Regions from separate parts of the Corynebacterium capitovis DSM 44611 genome, predicted to be linked through region 3. Evidence: predicted binding sites of a transcription regulator. Region 3 holds the regulator's gene; each other region holds the start of a gene.

Region 1 (4,736 bases), 620 kb from region 3:
GCGACGAGGCGGGCGAGGACCTGATCACTCTTGTCAACGAGGCCATCGCTCGAGGCACGTCGACGGGCCCGTACACAGGCGGTGAATACGTCGTTTTCGACGGGCCGCACGCGGGCTTGTCCGCTGCCCTCGACTTCGCTCACCTGCTCACGTTCCACCCCAAAGACGCCTCACCAGCAGCGATCGGGCACCTGCAACGCGCAGGGTTCAGCGACGACGCCATCGTCTCGCTGGCCCAGCTCATCTCGTTCGTCGCGTTCCAACTGCGCGTCGCTCATGGCCTCCACGTCCTCGCCGGTGGCTCTGCTGCCGCTCCCGCCACTCGCGCCCGCGGCGTCGCAAACCCGGGGTGGGCGCCCGGTCCGCGCACAATTCTTCCCGACGTCGTATCGCCCACCCACTTTGTCAACCATTCCCTCGGGTGGAAGCCCTGGGTGGCAGACCTACCCAAGGAGCAGTTCACCCCCGCGCACTACGACGCCTTGGTCGAGCCCTCCCGCATCGATTCGGAGTACTTCCGCCTGCTCGCGCGCGACCCCGCTGCGCTCAAGGCCCGCACGCTGACCGACTTCGATATCTTCTTCAACACCGAGGGCGGGTTGGGGCGCGCCGAGCGCGAGCTCGTCGCCACCGTCGTGTCCCGCCTCAACGGCTGCGAGTACTGCGCGTCGGTGCACCAGGCACGCTCGAAGCAGGAGGGCGGAGACGCCGAGGCCATCGACGGGCTTCTTCGCGACGGTGTGGGCGCCGACCTCGGCACAGACGCATGGAACGCTCTTCGCGACGCCGCGGTCTCCCTCACAGCGACACCCTTCGAGTTCGGGCCGGGGGACGTCGAGAAGTTGCGCGCCGCGGGTTGCGATGAGCTCGCGATTATCGACGTCGTGAACTCCGCGTCCTTCTTTAACTGGGCCAACCGTTTAATGCTGACCCTGGGCCAGCCGGACGTGCCGAAGCGATTTAGGTAACGGGGGCGAAAAAGTCCGCAATGCGGACTTTTTGTGGGGGGGGGGGAGCTCGGAGTCCGCATTGCGGACTTTCTTTTCGAAAATTTATTCGCATTCCCCTCGACCTCGGTTCGAACATTCGTTACAATAAAAGTGTTCATCGGCACGGTTTCGGAGGGGAATGCCATGGCTACAGGTTTGAGTTCGAATAATACGTCGATAGACTTTGTTGCCGCGGAGATTACGGCGGACATTGTCGGAGTGTTCGGGAGGATTACGCGGCAAAAGGCGTACTTGTTACAGCGTATCGGGCAGTTCGACGCGCTTGGTTTGGCGCGCAGAATGGGAGCGTCGACAACAGCGATGTGGCTGATTCAGCGCCTCGGCGTATCGAACACGACCGCCCACGAGTACGTTAAGCTCGCCCGTGCGCTGCGCCTATTTGCCCTGCTCGAACGGGCTTTCGGGGCGGGTGAGGTGTCCTATTCGAAGGTGCGCCTGGTTCTCCCGTACATGACGGAAGGCAACGAGGAAGAGCTTGTGGGCATGGCACGCAGCATGGGTTACCACGAGCTCGAGATCGCGCTTGCAGGCAGACCACGCAACGATGACGGCGAGCGCGAACGCCCGCGGTCCTACGTGAGGATGAACACTCGACCTGATGGAAGGGTGAAGCTCTGGGCCGAGTTCAGCCCCTCGGAGGGGGCGCAAGTGATGGCAGCGCTCAAACTAGGGGAAATCGCGTACTACGACACGGAGGTGCCGGCCGGAGAGCCCACTGAAACGCTCGGGGAGCGGTTGGATGGCATCGTCGATGACCTGGAAAAACGGCCCGAGGTACAGGAGAAGAGGAGGGCAGCCTCTGGGTTCGGGTTGCCGCTGGGGAAGGTCCTGCTGTCCTCGTTCATGGGAATGGTCAATATGGTTCGTGCCCGGCCGAAGAACCCGCTGCGGACCCCGGCGGCGCACGTCAACATCGTTGTGACGTCGGATGGGCGGGCGTTTCTACCCAATAACTCGGGGGCGGGTGCGCAGTCGGTGGCGAACCTTGTGGCAAACGGGCTGATGAGGGTCAATACCGTCGACGAAACCGGCCTCGTGCTCAACACCGGGCGGTCCTTCAGGCTCGCCACGGATGCCCAGGTTAACGCGCTCATGGTGATGTGGGGCGGGATGTGCGCCATGCCGGGCTGCACGCACTCACGATTCATGGAGATGCATCACATCCAGGACTGGGCAGACGGGGGCACGACGGATCTGGACAATTTGCTGCCCCTCTGCTCCGCGTGCCACGGCCTTGTTACGGACGGGTGGGCGCGCATCGTCAAAGACAGCGGAGACGTGCACTTCATCCTGGCTAACGGGGCGAGGTTCGTCTCCACGAACCACGGCATACCCGTCCGCTGTGATGACGCCTTGACCCTCGATGAATTCACCAGCGCATGGTCGTCGGCCTAGGCCGACGGGTGCGAAAGGTAGGTTGGGAGCCATGAGAGTCTTCCTCGTCGACGATCATTCCGTCTTCCGCGCCGGCGTCCGCGCGGAACTTTCAGACAAAGTTGACGTCGTGGGGGAGGCAGGAAACGTCGCAGCGGCCATCCGTGGCATCGACGAGCTAAAGCCGGACGTGGCTCTTCTCGACGTCCACATGCCCGACGGGGGCGGCCTAGCGGTGATCCGCGGCGTGACGGCGCCCACGACCTTTCTGGCCCTGTCCGTTTCCGACGCGGCGGAAGACGTCATCGCACTGATCCGCGCCGGGGCCCGAGGGTACGTGACGAAGAACATCGACGGCGGCGAGTTGGCGGAGGCAATCGGCCGTGTCCACGGCGGGGATGCGTACTTCTCGCCCCGGCTGGCGGGATTCGTACTCGACGCGTTCGCGGCGGGTGGTGTAGTGGACGACCCGGAGGGGGAGCCCGTCAAGATTGAGGACCCGGTGGTGGATGCATTGACGCGGCGGGAGCTAGAGGTGTTGCGGTTGCTGGCTCGTGGGTATACGTACAAGGAGATCGGGAAGCAGCTGTTTATCTCGGTGAAGACGGTGGAAACGCACGCGTCGAATATCTTGCGCAAAACGCAAACCTCGAATCGTCATCAGCTCACGCGGTGGGCCGCCGACAGGTCCCTAGATTAGAATATATGTTTGACCTTTAGTGTTGCCCCTGTCGGGGGTGGCGGGCATACTTGGGGTGTGAGCAGAACACCCATTCGATCCCGGCAGGGAGTGGCCGAGGAATCGCGCCCTCTGAGCAGGGCGGAACAGATCGACCAGCTCCGCTCACGCATGGCTGCACTGGGCGGTGGCCCGGTGCCGTCCGAGGAGGAAGACGCGGGCACCGTGATTGTCGGGGGCCCACTTCGAACACTTCTGCCATACGGTGGTCTGCCCCGTCAAGCGGTCACGCATGTCAGTGACACCCCAGCGCTCATCGTGGAAATTCTCGACCGCGTCGCCGGTACGGGCGGTTTTGCCGGGGTGGTGGGTTGGCCGCAGTTGTCTTACGCCGGAGTGGGGGAGGGCAACCTGGAACGGGTGGTGGCGGTGCCGGACCCAGGCCTTGACGCGGTCACGGTGGCCGGGGTGCTGGCGGAGGGGCTTGACCTCGTCGTCATGCGGACGGCCCAGCATGTGGACTTGTCACCGGTGCGGGCGCGGCCCCTTCTGGCCCGGTTGCGCACGGGGCGCGCGGCGCTTGTCACCGTGGGGGCGTCCGTCCCATCCCCAGCTGCCACGGTGACGGGAGAGATCGTGGACGTCCACGGCGTGGGCCGCGGGGTGGGGCGGATCGCGGCCATTGATATCCGTGTCCGTGTGGAGGCCAAGGGCGCGCGCCCGGCTTCCCGCGTGATCACGCTGGGTACGCCGCTGCAGCGCCCGGGACTGCGGGTGGTGACGTAGCTGTGCGCGTCGCCGCAGTGTGGTTCCCGGACTGGCCCATACAGGCCGCCAGGTTAGACGCGGACGATGAGCTGAAAGATCCGATCGCGGTTGTGGCCCACCATAGGGTGAAGTCGTGTTCGCATGCGGCGCGCTCCCTCGGGGTGCGCCGGGGCATGAAGGTCCGCCACGCGCAGGCGCTCCTACCGGAACTGACGGTAGTGGAGGACAACCCCGATCGGGATGGCCGCATGTTTGCTGCGTTGGCCGGAAGTTTCGACGACGTAGCGGCGTCGGTTGAGGTGCTGCGCCCAGGGCTGGTGGCCGTCGACGTGGCGGCGGCCGGCGCGTTCCATGGCGGGGAGGGCACGGCCACGGAGATGCTTGTCGACGCCGCAGCGCGACGCGGCATCGACGCGCTTGTGGGAGTAGCCGACGAGATGTCCACCGCCGTCATCGCATCCCGAGCGTCCGCGGTCGTGGCACCTGGGGGTTCCCGCGCGTTCCTCGCTGCTCAACCCCTGCGGGTGCTGGTGGCGGAGGATGCGCTGGGGGCGGAGCCGCAGACGGTGAGCGCGCTGGGGCAATTGGGAATCGCCACATTGGGGGATGTCGCCGAGATCCCCTCCACCGCGATGTCCACACGCTTTGGCACCCCGGGGATGCACATCCACCGTATAGCCCGGGCTGCCCCGGACCGCCGCGTAGCTCCTGAGCTGCCGGTAGCAGACCTCGCCGTGGCCATCACCCCAGAGGAACCGATCGAGCGGGTGGATACCGCCGCCTTTGCAGCCCGCGCGCTCGCCGCCGGCCTACACGCGAAGTTGAAGGGGGCGGGCAGCAACTGCCTGCGCTTGAAGGTGATCGCCGAGCTGACAGATGGCGCCCGTGTGGAGCGGGTCTGGCGC
Region 2 (4,736 bases), 180 kb from region 3:
GCGATGAGGAGCGCTGACGCGACGCCGAGCGCAGCCGGGCTACGCACGGCGTTCCGTCGAGCTCACCGCCAGATGGCGCAGCGTTTCTTTGACCTCGTCATCTATACCCGCCGCCTCCAAGTGAGCGAGGCCTGACTTACTCAGAGCAGCAATCCGCTTCTCGACGCCCTCCACCGCGCCACTAGCAGCAATGATGTCAGCCAGGCGAGCGATGTGTGCGACGTCGTCGGCCGCTCCCACGCCGTCGCGTAGTTCTGCGGCCGCGGGGGGGTTAGACGCATCAAGCTCGCTGAGTGCGAGGTTCAACAGGACAGTGCGCTTCCCTTCGCGCAGGTCATCACCTGCGGGCTTGCCCGTCACTGCTGAGTCCCCAAAGACGCCAAGGATGTCGTCGCGAAGCTGGAAGGCGATGCCGATGTCTCGACCGTAGGCGCGGAATGCGCGGATCGTCTCTTCGCCGGCGCCTGCCAGCGCTGCGCCCAGATGCAGCGGGCGCTCAATGGTGTACGCGGCTGTCTTGTACCGATTGACCTTGTCCGCACGTTCGATTTCTTCCTCCCCAGCGGCTTCCAACGCGATATCGAGGATTTGGCCCCCGATCACCTCAGAGCGCAACCCCCGCCATGCGCCGTCGGCCCTAGAAAGGGCCTCGTGGCGCACCCCGGAGCTGCGCCACATGTCATCCGCCCACACGAGCGCGAGATCTCCGGCGAGGATAGCGACATTTCGACCGTAACTGGCGGCGTCTCCACCGAACTGGCTGTCCCTATGCGCCGCCTCGAACGCACGGTGAACGGTGGGGTTGCCCCGGCGGGTGTCGGAGGCGTCGATGATGTCGTCGTGAATAAGTGCGCAGGCCTGCACGAACTCGAGCGAGCTGAGCGCGCGCAGGACTGATGCTGGGTCCTCCTCGGCGCGGTCGAGGCCACCTGCGCCGACGAATCCCGCCCAGCCGTAAACCGGACGGATCCGCTTGCCGCCGCCGAGGACGAAGGTGCGCAGGTGCGTGACCACTTCATCGACAGGGTCACCGATCTCTGCCATCAGCGGGGCCTGCGTGTCTAGGAAAGCGCGGAGCGCGTCATGAACCGCCCGAGGAACGTCCTCGAGAGAAGCAGGATAACCGGCGGGGGCGGGAGAAAGGGCCACGCTTGCTCCTTCAACGTTGGGGCGGGGCTTACCGGTTACACACTACCTGGGTGCGGCTGCGCGGCTGCGGGAGTGTCGAGCGGAAGGGGGCGTCCGAGTACCGCAAACGGGCGGGGATCCCCTGCGTAGTAGAAACCGCGCAGGATGTCGACAAATCCCATCTTGCGGTAGAGTCCAAATGCCGCGTTGTCCTCCCCAGCTACCTCTGGCGTGGAAAGAAGAACCCAGCGAGCGGGTGCATTGCGCAAGAGCTTCTCCATGAGGCGGCGCCCGATCCCTTGTCCCTGGCAGACCGGGTTGACGTGCACCTCAGCCACCTCGAAGTAGCTAGAGAGCATGTCGCTGTGCGACGCCGACGGCCCGCCAGCCTCCCGCAGCCCCCGGATGAGCTGCTGGTCCCACCACCGGTCCCGGTTGCCAATGAACCCGTAGGCGAGGCCGACGACGGCGTTCGAGCTTTCCGTGGTTCGAACGGCCGCAACCGCTGTAAAACCAGGCCAGGTCACCTCTCGCCGCCACACCGCCACGCGCTGACGGTGAATTCCGCGGGAATACCCCATGGCATCTATATAGATGTCCACCAACGCGGGCGCCAGCTGCACAAAGTCTGACGCCGATAGGCGACGAAGCGAGATGGTCATGCTCTCCATACAACCACGCGATCCAAGGGAGCCGCCGGCGCGAACCAACGGTGTAGCGGGAGAGGATTGCACAGACGAACAAAAGTTCGAATGTCGCGCGGGTCTGTCGCTCGCGTGTTCTACGGTGTGGGCACACCAGAAAGGAAAAGTATCATGAACGCAACGTCGACCGTCTCCTCCACTTTTGCTTCCCCCCTCCGCCCCTCGGCGCGGGATAGGTTCTTCGCAGCGGCAGACGCCCTGCTCGCCGAAGCTCACAGCGACCTCAAGCGCGGGGCGGTAGACCTTGCGTTGGAACACGCTTATCAGGCTGCGTTAAGGGTAGCCGGGGGGTGGAACGCCGCGTCCCCCGTGATCCGCAGCAGGAAACGCCTGCCGCGGAGTGCCTGGGAACGATTAAAGCTAACGGGTGAGACCGGGGCCCATTGGGCATCGCGGTTGTCTTCCTACTCTAACTTGCGGGGCCGTGTGGCCTCCGGTCTTGAGGTGGACCCGGACCGCCTCATAGTAGAGAGGTTGATTCGCGACGTGGAGGAGTTCTTCGCAGCGGCACAGCCGGGAGCGCCACTTGTGGCGTAGAAAATGGGCTCGGGGAACAACCGCGTTAGGATAGGCGTTAGACGTGTAGCCTCTTTGAAACCCCCACCCAGATAGCTGGAGAGTGAACAGTGTCCCTATCAGAGCAAGAACAGCGAGCGCTCCAGGAAATTGAGCGGTCCCTCCTTGCGGAGGACCCTAAGTTCGCCCGCACCATGCCTGGTTCGCGGTCCATTTCCGCCGGGAACGGCACCGGCGGTTTTACGCTTCGCACGGTCGCGTTGATGGTTCTGGGTCTCGTCCTCCTGATCGCCGGGGTAGCGCTCGTCACCGTGAGCCTGTGGTTTGTGGTTCTGAGTATTGTCGGTTTTGTGGTCATGTTCGGCGCCGGCGTCGTGGCGCTGCGGACGCAAAACGGTCCGGCCGCCTTTGGTACCCACGGTTCCGCTCGACGTTCCGGTTCGAAGCCCGCGCCACGGGCCTCGAAGATCGAGGAAAACTTCCGGCGCCGGTTTGAGGGACAGTAAGAAGGCTCACCCGGCCCGAAGAACCGCGCCCCGCGACACGGGGCGCGGTTCTTTTCTTTCGCCCGCCACGCCCCACCACGGCGATCCACCCACCCCCATCGTGCCCCACCACGCTTCCACCGCGTCCCCCACTACGCCCCACCTGGGGCATTAAGGGCCGATATGCAGGGCAATGACCATGTGAGACTGTCGGCCGCGAGAGCGCTGGCATGGCCCTGGAGAGGTATGTAGACAGCTTCAGGCATCCTGATGCGAATTCTGACCTGCGAAAATAGCAGGAAAATTGGGGAATTTTCTGCCAGGGTGGTCATTGTGGGGCAAAGTGGGTTAAAGTGGGGCACGGCGAAGGATTGAGTGGCCTCTTGACTACGGGCCGCGAGATCCATCACCGGGAGAATTGAACAGCCGAAGTCGGCGAGTAAAGGAAGGTGGGCTCCGGATGTTTCTGGGTAGCTACACGCCAAAGCTCGACGACAAGGGGCGCTTGACACTGCCCGCCAAGTTCCGTGAGGAGTTGGCGGACGGGTTGATGGTGACCAAGGGGCAAGATCACTCGCTCGCGGTGTACCCGCGCGGTGAGTTCGCTGCGCGGGCTAGAAAGGCCGCTGCGGTGTCCCGCACGAACCCGAAAGCGCGAGCCTTCATCCGCAACCTGGCTGCCAGTGCGGATGAGCAAACGTTAGACGGATCGGGTCGCATCACGCTGTCACCAGCGCACCGGGAGTACGCGCACCTCAGCAAGGAATGCGTCGTCATCGGCTCGGTTGATTTTCTCGAGATCTGGGACGCCGAGTCCTGGTCTCACTATCAAGAACAAACAGAAGCGGCGTTTGCAGCAGCAGACGACGACGACATTCTCTCTGGCCTGCTTTAGGGCTGACTACCCCAGAGCGGGCACCGGTAGAGGACGGAGAGTGTGTACGGACTCTGTCCGGGGCGAGAAGCGTTCTGGTGTACTTCCCCGACATCAGAAGAACCGCCCCGGGCAGGGCTCTACATACTCCCCATCGGGAAAGACCTAGACAGCAAATGAGGGGGGCGTGACATGGGGAACGCAACACACCAGAGTGGCCAACAACCCGGCCACGTCCCCGTCATGCGCGACAGGATGGCGGAGCTCCTCGCTCCCGCGGTTGAGTCCTATGGGGACCACGCCGTCATCATCGATGGCACCCTCGGAGCCGGCGGTCACACCGAGCATTTCCTGACGGTTTTTCACCGCGCTCGGGTTATCGGGGTCGACCGCGACCCTTCAGCTCTGGCAGAATCCGGGCATCGCCTTGCTCCGTTCGGTGACAGGTTCATGGCGGTGCAGGCGCGTTTTGACGACATCGCTAGCGCGATCCGCGATGGTGACGGAGACGCCTTCCACGACGCGCGCGAGTACGGCGTCGCGGGGGCGTTGTTCGACCTTGGGGTTTCCTCCATGCAGCTGGACCGGGAGGAACGCGGTTTCGCGTATCGCGTCGATGCGCCCCTCGACATGCGGATGGACCCGACTCAGGGGCTCACCGCTGCGGACATCCTCAACACCTACAGCCACGGCGAGCTCGCACGGATCCTAAAAACCTATGGCGACGAGCGTTTTGCCGGCAAAATCGCCTCGGCGGTTGTGCGAGAGAGGGAAGTGGAGCCCTTCGACCGGAGCGGTCGGCTCGTGGAGTTGCTCTACGCGACGATTCCCGCGGCGACCCGGCGCAGCGGGGGACATCCCGCTAAGCGCACATTCCAAGCCCTGCGCGTGGAAGTCAATGGGGAGCTCGACGCGGTGCGCAACGTGCTCCCCGTTGTCACCGACCTGCTTGGGCCAGGCGGCCGGGCCGTGTTCATGAGCTACCAGTCGCTCGAGGACAAGCTAGTCAAAGCAGCGTTCGCGGACTTG
Region 3 (4,736 bases):
AAGACATCGTCGACTCAGTCCGCTCCCGCCTCGACGCCAAGCTCCGCGAATTGCCCACGAGCCGCGGGCGAGGCAAACTGTACAAAGATATCCTCTGGGCTATCCAGGAGCTGCGGGTGAGCATTTTTGCTCAACGCCTTGGAACGCCACGCCCAGTTAGCCCGAAGCGGATTGAGAAAATGATCTCGCAGCTCGCCTAAGATCGGGCGGGTTTGCTGTGTTCGCTGCGTTCACTCAGACGGATCCCCTGTCACGCCGTCGCATGAGCCTGATCTCTTGCTCGAAGTCATCGGCGGAGTCGAAGGACTTGTAGACCGAGGCAAAGCGAAGGTACGCGACCTCGTCTAGGTGCCGGAGCGGCTCCAGCACCGCCAGACCGATGTCGTTTGCGTCCACCTGGGAGCTGCCGTGGGACCTGACAGTCTCTTCAACTTGTTGAGCGAGACGCTTGAGCGCGTCATCGGAGACGTCCCGCCCCTGGCACGCCCGCTTAACGCCGACGATGAGCTTATCGCGGTCAAACGGCTCGATAACCCCGTTACGCTTGACGACAGTTAAAATCGCTTTCTCCAAAGTGGTAAATCGGCCTCCGCAGCTGGGACATTCGCGCCTCCGCCGGATAGCCGAACCGCTATCGACGACGCGAGAATCCATCACTCGCGACTGCTCGTTGTGACAGAAAGGGCAGTACACGGCAGTTCCTTTCGCTCGGTTCTCCACCGAGACCCCTCGGCTTTCCCAGACTGCCAATCCTACCTCCACGCCCCGTGATTAAGGCAGCCTGGCGAGCTCACGTGTGACGTCGCTAGCCGCGCCCGCCCCCTGCCCTTCACCAGCGAAGACCCCGCCGAGCGCCGAGCCAATAATCAATGCGAGACCGAGGCAAGTGCTCAGCACGATGCTCATCCGGCGTTCGAGGGGGGATTCGAATTGAGAGGGCGCGACAGCAACGTCTTCCACGTTGTGTGCAGTGACGGGACCGTATTTTCGATCAACCGGTTCTAAGCTCCGTATCTCGAAAAGGTCCGACTCCGGATTTGTCGTTTGCTCCACGTCCCACCACATCCCGGGGGCCGAGGTGAAGCTTGCGTTCCGAGTAGAAAAGGTAGAGGTCACAGCCGTCATCGTTCTCATCCTTCTGTGCTTTAATGCATACCGTATACCTTCGTCACGACACGTCGGGAGGGTATGCGATCGAATGTTCGAACACACCAACGTGTTCGATTTCTAGCACACCCTTGCGATGGTGTCCACCACTCGGAGCCATGCCTCGAAATCTCGAACGTGCTTGCCATCTCTGGTACGTTGAGAGGAAACAAGCAACCCAGCCTCAACCCCGTTCGATGTTCCCGCGCCCGACACGAGTCGGCCTGCGCTTACCGCTCACACACCCAGCGAGGAGAAATGTAGAAATGGCCCGAAAAAAGGACGACCGCGGTGGCCCTGATCTGAGCAGCCTGTCCGCTAGGCAGCGACGCATCCTCGAAGTCATCAGAGACGCCGTGGTGCTTCGCGGGTATCCGCCGAGTATCCGCGAAATTGGAGATGCCGCGGGCTTGCAGTCAACATCTTCCGTGGCCTACCAGCTCAAGGAGCTGGAGAAGAAGGGTTTCTTACGCAGAGACCCCAATAAGCCCCGCGCCGTTGACCTGCGCCACCTGCCCGGGACCCCTGCGACCGGAAAGCAGACTCAACAAGAGTCCGCGCCGGTTCCAGAGGACGCGTCTCAGCCCCGTTTCATACCGGTAGTGGGCCGAATTGCCGCCGGAACGCCCATTCTCGCCGAACAAAACGTGGATAGCTACTACCCGTTGCCCACTGAACTGCTTGGCGACGGTGAGCTGTACATGTTGCAGGTCGTTGGGGAATCCATGCGGGATGCCGGAATCCTAGACGGTGACTGGGTCGTGGTTCGCGAGCAACCTGTCGCGGAGGAGGGCGAGTTCGTAGCCGCTCTACTCGACGGCGAAGCCACCGTTAAGGAATTCCACCGTGACTCCAGTGGCGTCTGGCTCCTGCCGCACAACGACGCGTTCGCACCCATTAAGGGGGACGAGGCGGAGATCATGGGGCGGGTTGTGTCCGTGTTCCGCACGCTCTAGCGCCCCGTTTGTCACAATTGCGGTGCGCGGCGTGAGCGGCGCCCAGACACCGCCTCAGAGGAGGAGCTATGTACGCAGAAGAACGGCGTCGCCAGATCGCCTCTCTCACCGCGGTGGAGGGGCGCGTCAACGTCACCGCTCTCGCGGAGAAGTTTGGGGTGACGGCGGAGACAATCCGTCGCGACCTCGCCGCGCTCAATCGCGAAGGAGTCGTGCATCGCGTTCACGGAGGAGCGGTTGCTAGTCAGTCGTTTCAAACCACGGAGCTTCCTCTCGACGCTCGCCTTCGCACCTCGCCCGGGGCAAAGTCCGCGATTGCCCAGGCAGCACTGCAATACCTTCCGTCGAATGCGAACGGGGGAATCTTCCTAGATTCCGGAACAACCATCGCGACGCTGGCGGGGCTGATAGCTCACGATAGGTCGAGCGTCTCACACCCCATCGTGACGAACTGTCTTCCCATTGCGTTAGAACTCTCTTCCGCTGGGCTGCCCAACGTCCAACTCCTCGGGGGCTCGGTCCGAGCCATCACGCAGGCTGTTGTCGGCGACACCGCACTTCGGGCTCTGGCGTTGATGCGCGCTGACGTCGCGTTCATCGGTACAAACGCGTTGACGGTTGACCACGGGCTCTCGACGGCTGATGCGCAGGAAGCCGCCGTAAAATCCGCCATGATCACCAACGCCCGCTCGACGGTTGTGCTGTGCGATTCTACAAAGCTCGGGAACGACTATCTCGTCAGTTTCGCCACTCTGGCAGATATCGATGTAGTAATTACAGACACCGGTGCCCCGGGTTCGTTTGTCGAGGAACTGCGGGAAAACGATATCGAGGTTGTGACTGTCGGGACCTCAGTGTCGAATTCCCACACAGACCGTTGACCATTCGGACATAATCGGACATACTGGGGTTAATTCTCCACATATTGAGAGGGCATGATTCCGTGATCATCACTCTGACGCCCAACCCAAGTATCGACGCAACGCTCGAGCTCGACTCACTAGCCCGTGGCGGTGTGTGCCGTGTTTCCAGCGCCCACCGCGAGGCGGGAGGCAAGGGAATCAATGTCGCCCACGCCGTCGCCAAGGCGGGAGAGCAGTCCCTCGCCCTGGCACCGGCAGGGGCTGATGACCCTTTCCTCACTCTGGCCCGCGCTGCTGGAATCCCCGTTACAACCACCCCGATTACGGGCGTGGTGCGAACAAACACAACGCTGACCGAGCCCGACGGTACGACCACCAAGATCAACGAGCCGGGTCCAGAGTTGTCCCGTGCCGAATCACGCGCACTCGTCACCTCCCTGGAATCGAACGTGGCAGAAACGAAAGCGGACGCGGTGGTTCTCGCTGGGTCTCTGCCCTCGGGTGTCCCCGAGGATTGGTACGCCGAACTCGTGGCGGCTGCCCGCGACTCGCGAGGCGAGGCCATTATCGCGGTTGATACCTCGGATGCAGCGCTCATCGCACTCGGCCGCACCCTCGACGCGGATCCCCGGGCCCCGTTGCCAACCGTCCTCAAGCCGAACGCTTTCGAGCTCGGTCAGTTGACCGGACGCGATGGCGTCGCACTAGAGGAAAGCGCCGAACGGGGTGACTTCGGGGAGATTGTCGTTGCGGCCCGCTCGCTCACGGCCTTGGGCGTGAAGGAAGTACTTGTCACCCTCGGGGGAGCTGGAGCCTGCCTGGTGACAGGTGACGGCGCGTGGGGGGCGACTCCCCCGCCCATCGCCGTTCGCTCCACAGTCGGTGCTGGTGACAGCTCCCTAGCCGGGTACGTCATGAGCCGGGTTCGTGGTTCCTCGCATCAGGACAGTCTTCGCACCGCGGTTGCTTACGGCTCGGCCGCCGCCTCGCTGCCCGGGACGGGCATTCCCTCGCCAACTGACCTCGACATTCCGAACACGCACGTTTTCCCAGTTACCTAAGCCTCTTGAAGGAGGAAGGGCAGTCATGAACTCCCCTGTAATATCCGCCCCCCTCGTGGCGCTGGACGTCGATTACGGCGCCGCGCCCCAGGACGTTATTCACCACCTCGCCCAACTCGTCGAAAAGTCCGGGCGCGCGTCGAGCGCCGAGCTTCTCGCGGCCGCTGCAACGGAACGCGAAGGGAAGGCCCCGACGGGAGTGAAAGGCCGCGTCGCGATCCCCCACTGCCGCACGTCAGCGGTCACGGAGCCGACCCTAGCTTTCGCGCGGCTAGCGCGGCCTGTGGATTTTTCCGGCCCGGACGGGGACACCGATCTTGTGTTCCTGATCGCCGCCCCCGAGGGCGGAGGCAAGGAACACCTGAAGATCCTCTCGAAGCTCGCCGGGGCCCTCGTCCGCGGGGATTTCGTTGATATCCTACGCTCGGTGTCAACCCCCGACGAGGTTGTTCAGGCGGTCCTCGAGGTTGTCAACGCTGCCCCGAAGGCGAAAAAGGCCCAGGCGGCCCAACCAGGATCCTCGGCGAAACGCGTGTACCGCATCGCCGCGGTGACCTCCTGCCCCACCGGGATCGCCCACACGTACATGGCCGCCGACGCGTTGAGCCAGGCCGCATCCAAGCGCGATGACGTCGAGCTCGTCGTCGAGCCGCAGGGATCTTCCGGCGGCGACCGACTTGACCCCGCTTTCGTTGAAAGCGCCGACGCGG

Evidence for each region. Region 3 encodes LexA, which represses DNA repair genes until DNA is damaged. Its sites were predicted from a motif close to CGAACANNTGTTCG; they were not measured.
Region 1: a site for LexA is predicted at 1,046-1,059, ahead of CAPI_RS01835 (HNH endonuclease signature motif containing protein). Genes of this name have one in related genera too.
Region 2: a site for LexA is predicted at 1,866-1,879, ahead of CAPI_RS03970 (SAV_6107 family HEPN domain-containing protein). Genes of this name have one in related genera too.

What each region holds. Positions count from the first base shown of each region.
Region 1 covers NZ_CP047117.1:356,195-360,930, forward strand. The annotation lists gene CAPI_RS01830 (alkylhydroperoxidase domain protein) at 1-968, shown strand, start outside; gene CAPI_RS01835 (HNH endonuclease signature motif containing protein) at 1,134-2,405, shown strand; gene CAPI_RS01840 (LuxR C-terminal-related transcriptional regulator) at 2,437-3,084, shown strand; gene imuA' (DnaE2-dependent mutagenesis accessory factor ImuA') at 3,142-3,849, shown strand; gene CAPI_RS01850 (DNA polymerase Y family protein) at 3,852-4,736, shown strand, end outside.
Region 2 covers NZ_CP047117.1:799,957-804,692, forward strand. The annotation lists gene CAPI_RS03955 (alpha-(1->6)-mannopyranosyltransferase A) at 1-47, opposite strand, end outside; gene CAPI_RS03960 (polyprenyl synthetase family protein) at 40-1,149, opposite strand; gene CAPI_RS03965 (GNAT family N-acetyltransferase) at 1,185-1,790, opposite strand; gene CAPI_RS03970 (SAV_6107 family HEPN domain-containing protein) at 1,944-2,369, shown strand; gene CAPI_RS03975 (DUF3040 domain-containing protein) at 2,459-2,854, shown strand; gene mraZ (division/cell wall cluster transcriptional repressor MraZ) at 3,294-3,728, shown strand; gene rsmH (16S rRNA (cytosine(1402)-N(4))-methyltransferase RsmH) at 3,900-4,736, shown strand, end outside.
Region 3 covers NZ_CP047117.1:977,030-981,765, reverse strand. The annotation lists gene hrpA (ATP-dependent RNA helicase HrpA) at 1-200, shown strand, start outside; gene nrdR (transcriptional regulator NrdR) at 235-693, opposite strand; gene CAPI_RS04795 (hypothetical protein) at 772-1,125, opposite strand; gene lexA (transcriptional repressor LexA) at 1,413-2,102, shown strand; gene sugR (transcriptional regulator SugR) at 2,171-2,983, shown strand; gene CAPI_RS04780 (1-phosphofructokinase family hexose kinase) at 3,046-4,026, shown strand; gene CAPI_RS04775 (PTS fructose transporter subunit IIABC) at 4,052-4,736, shown strand, end outside.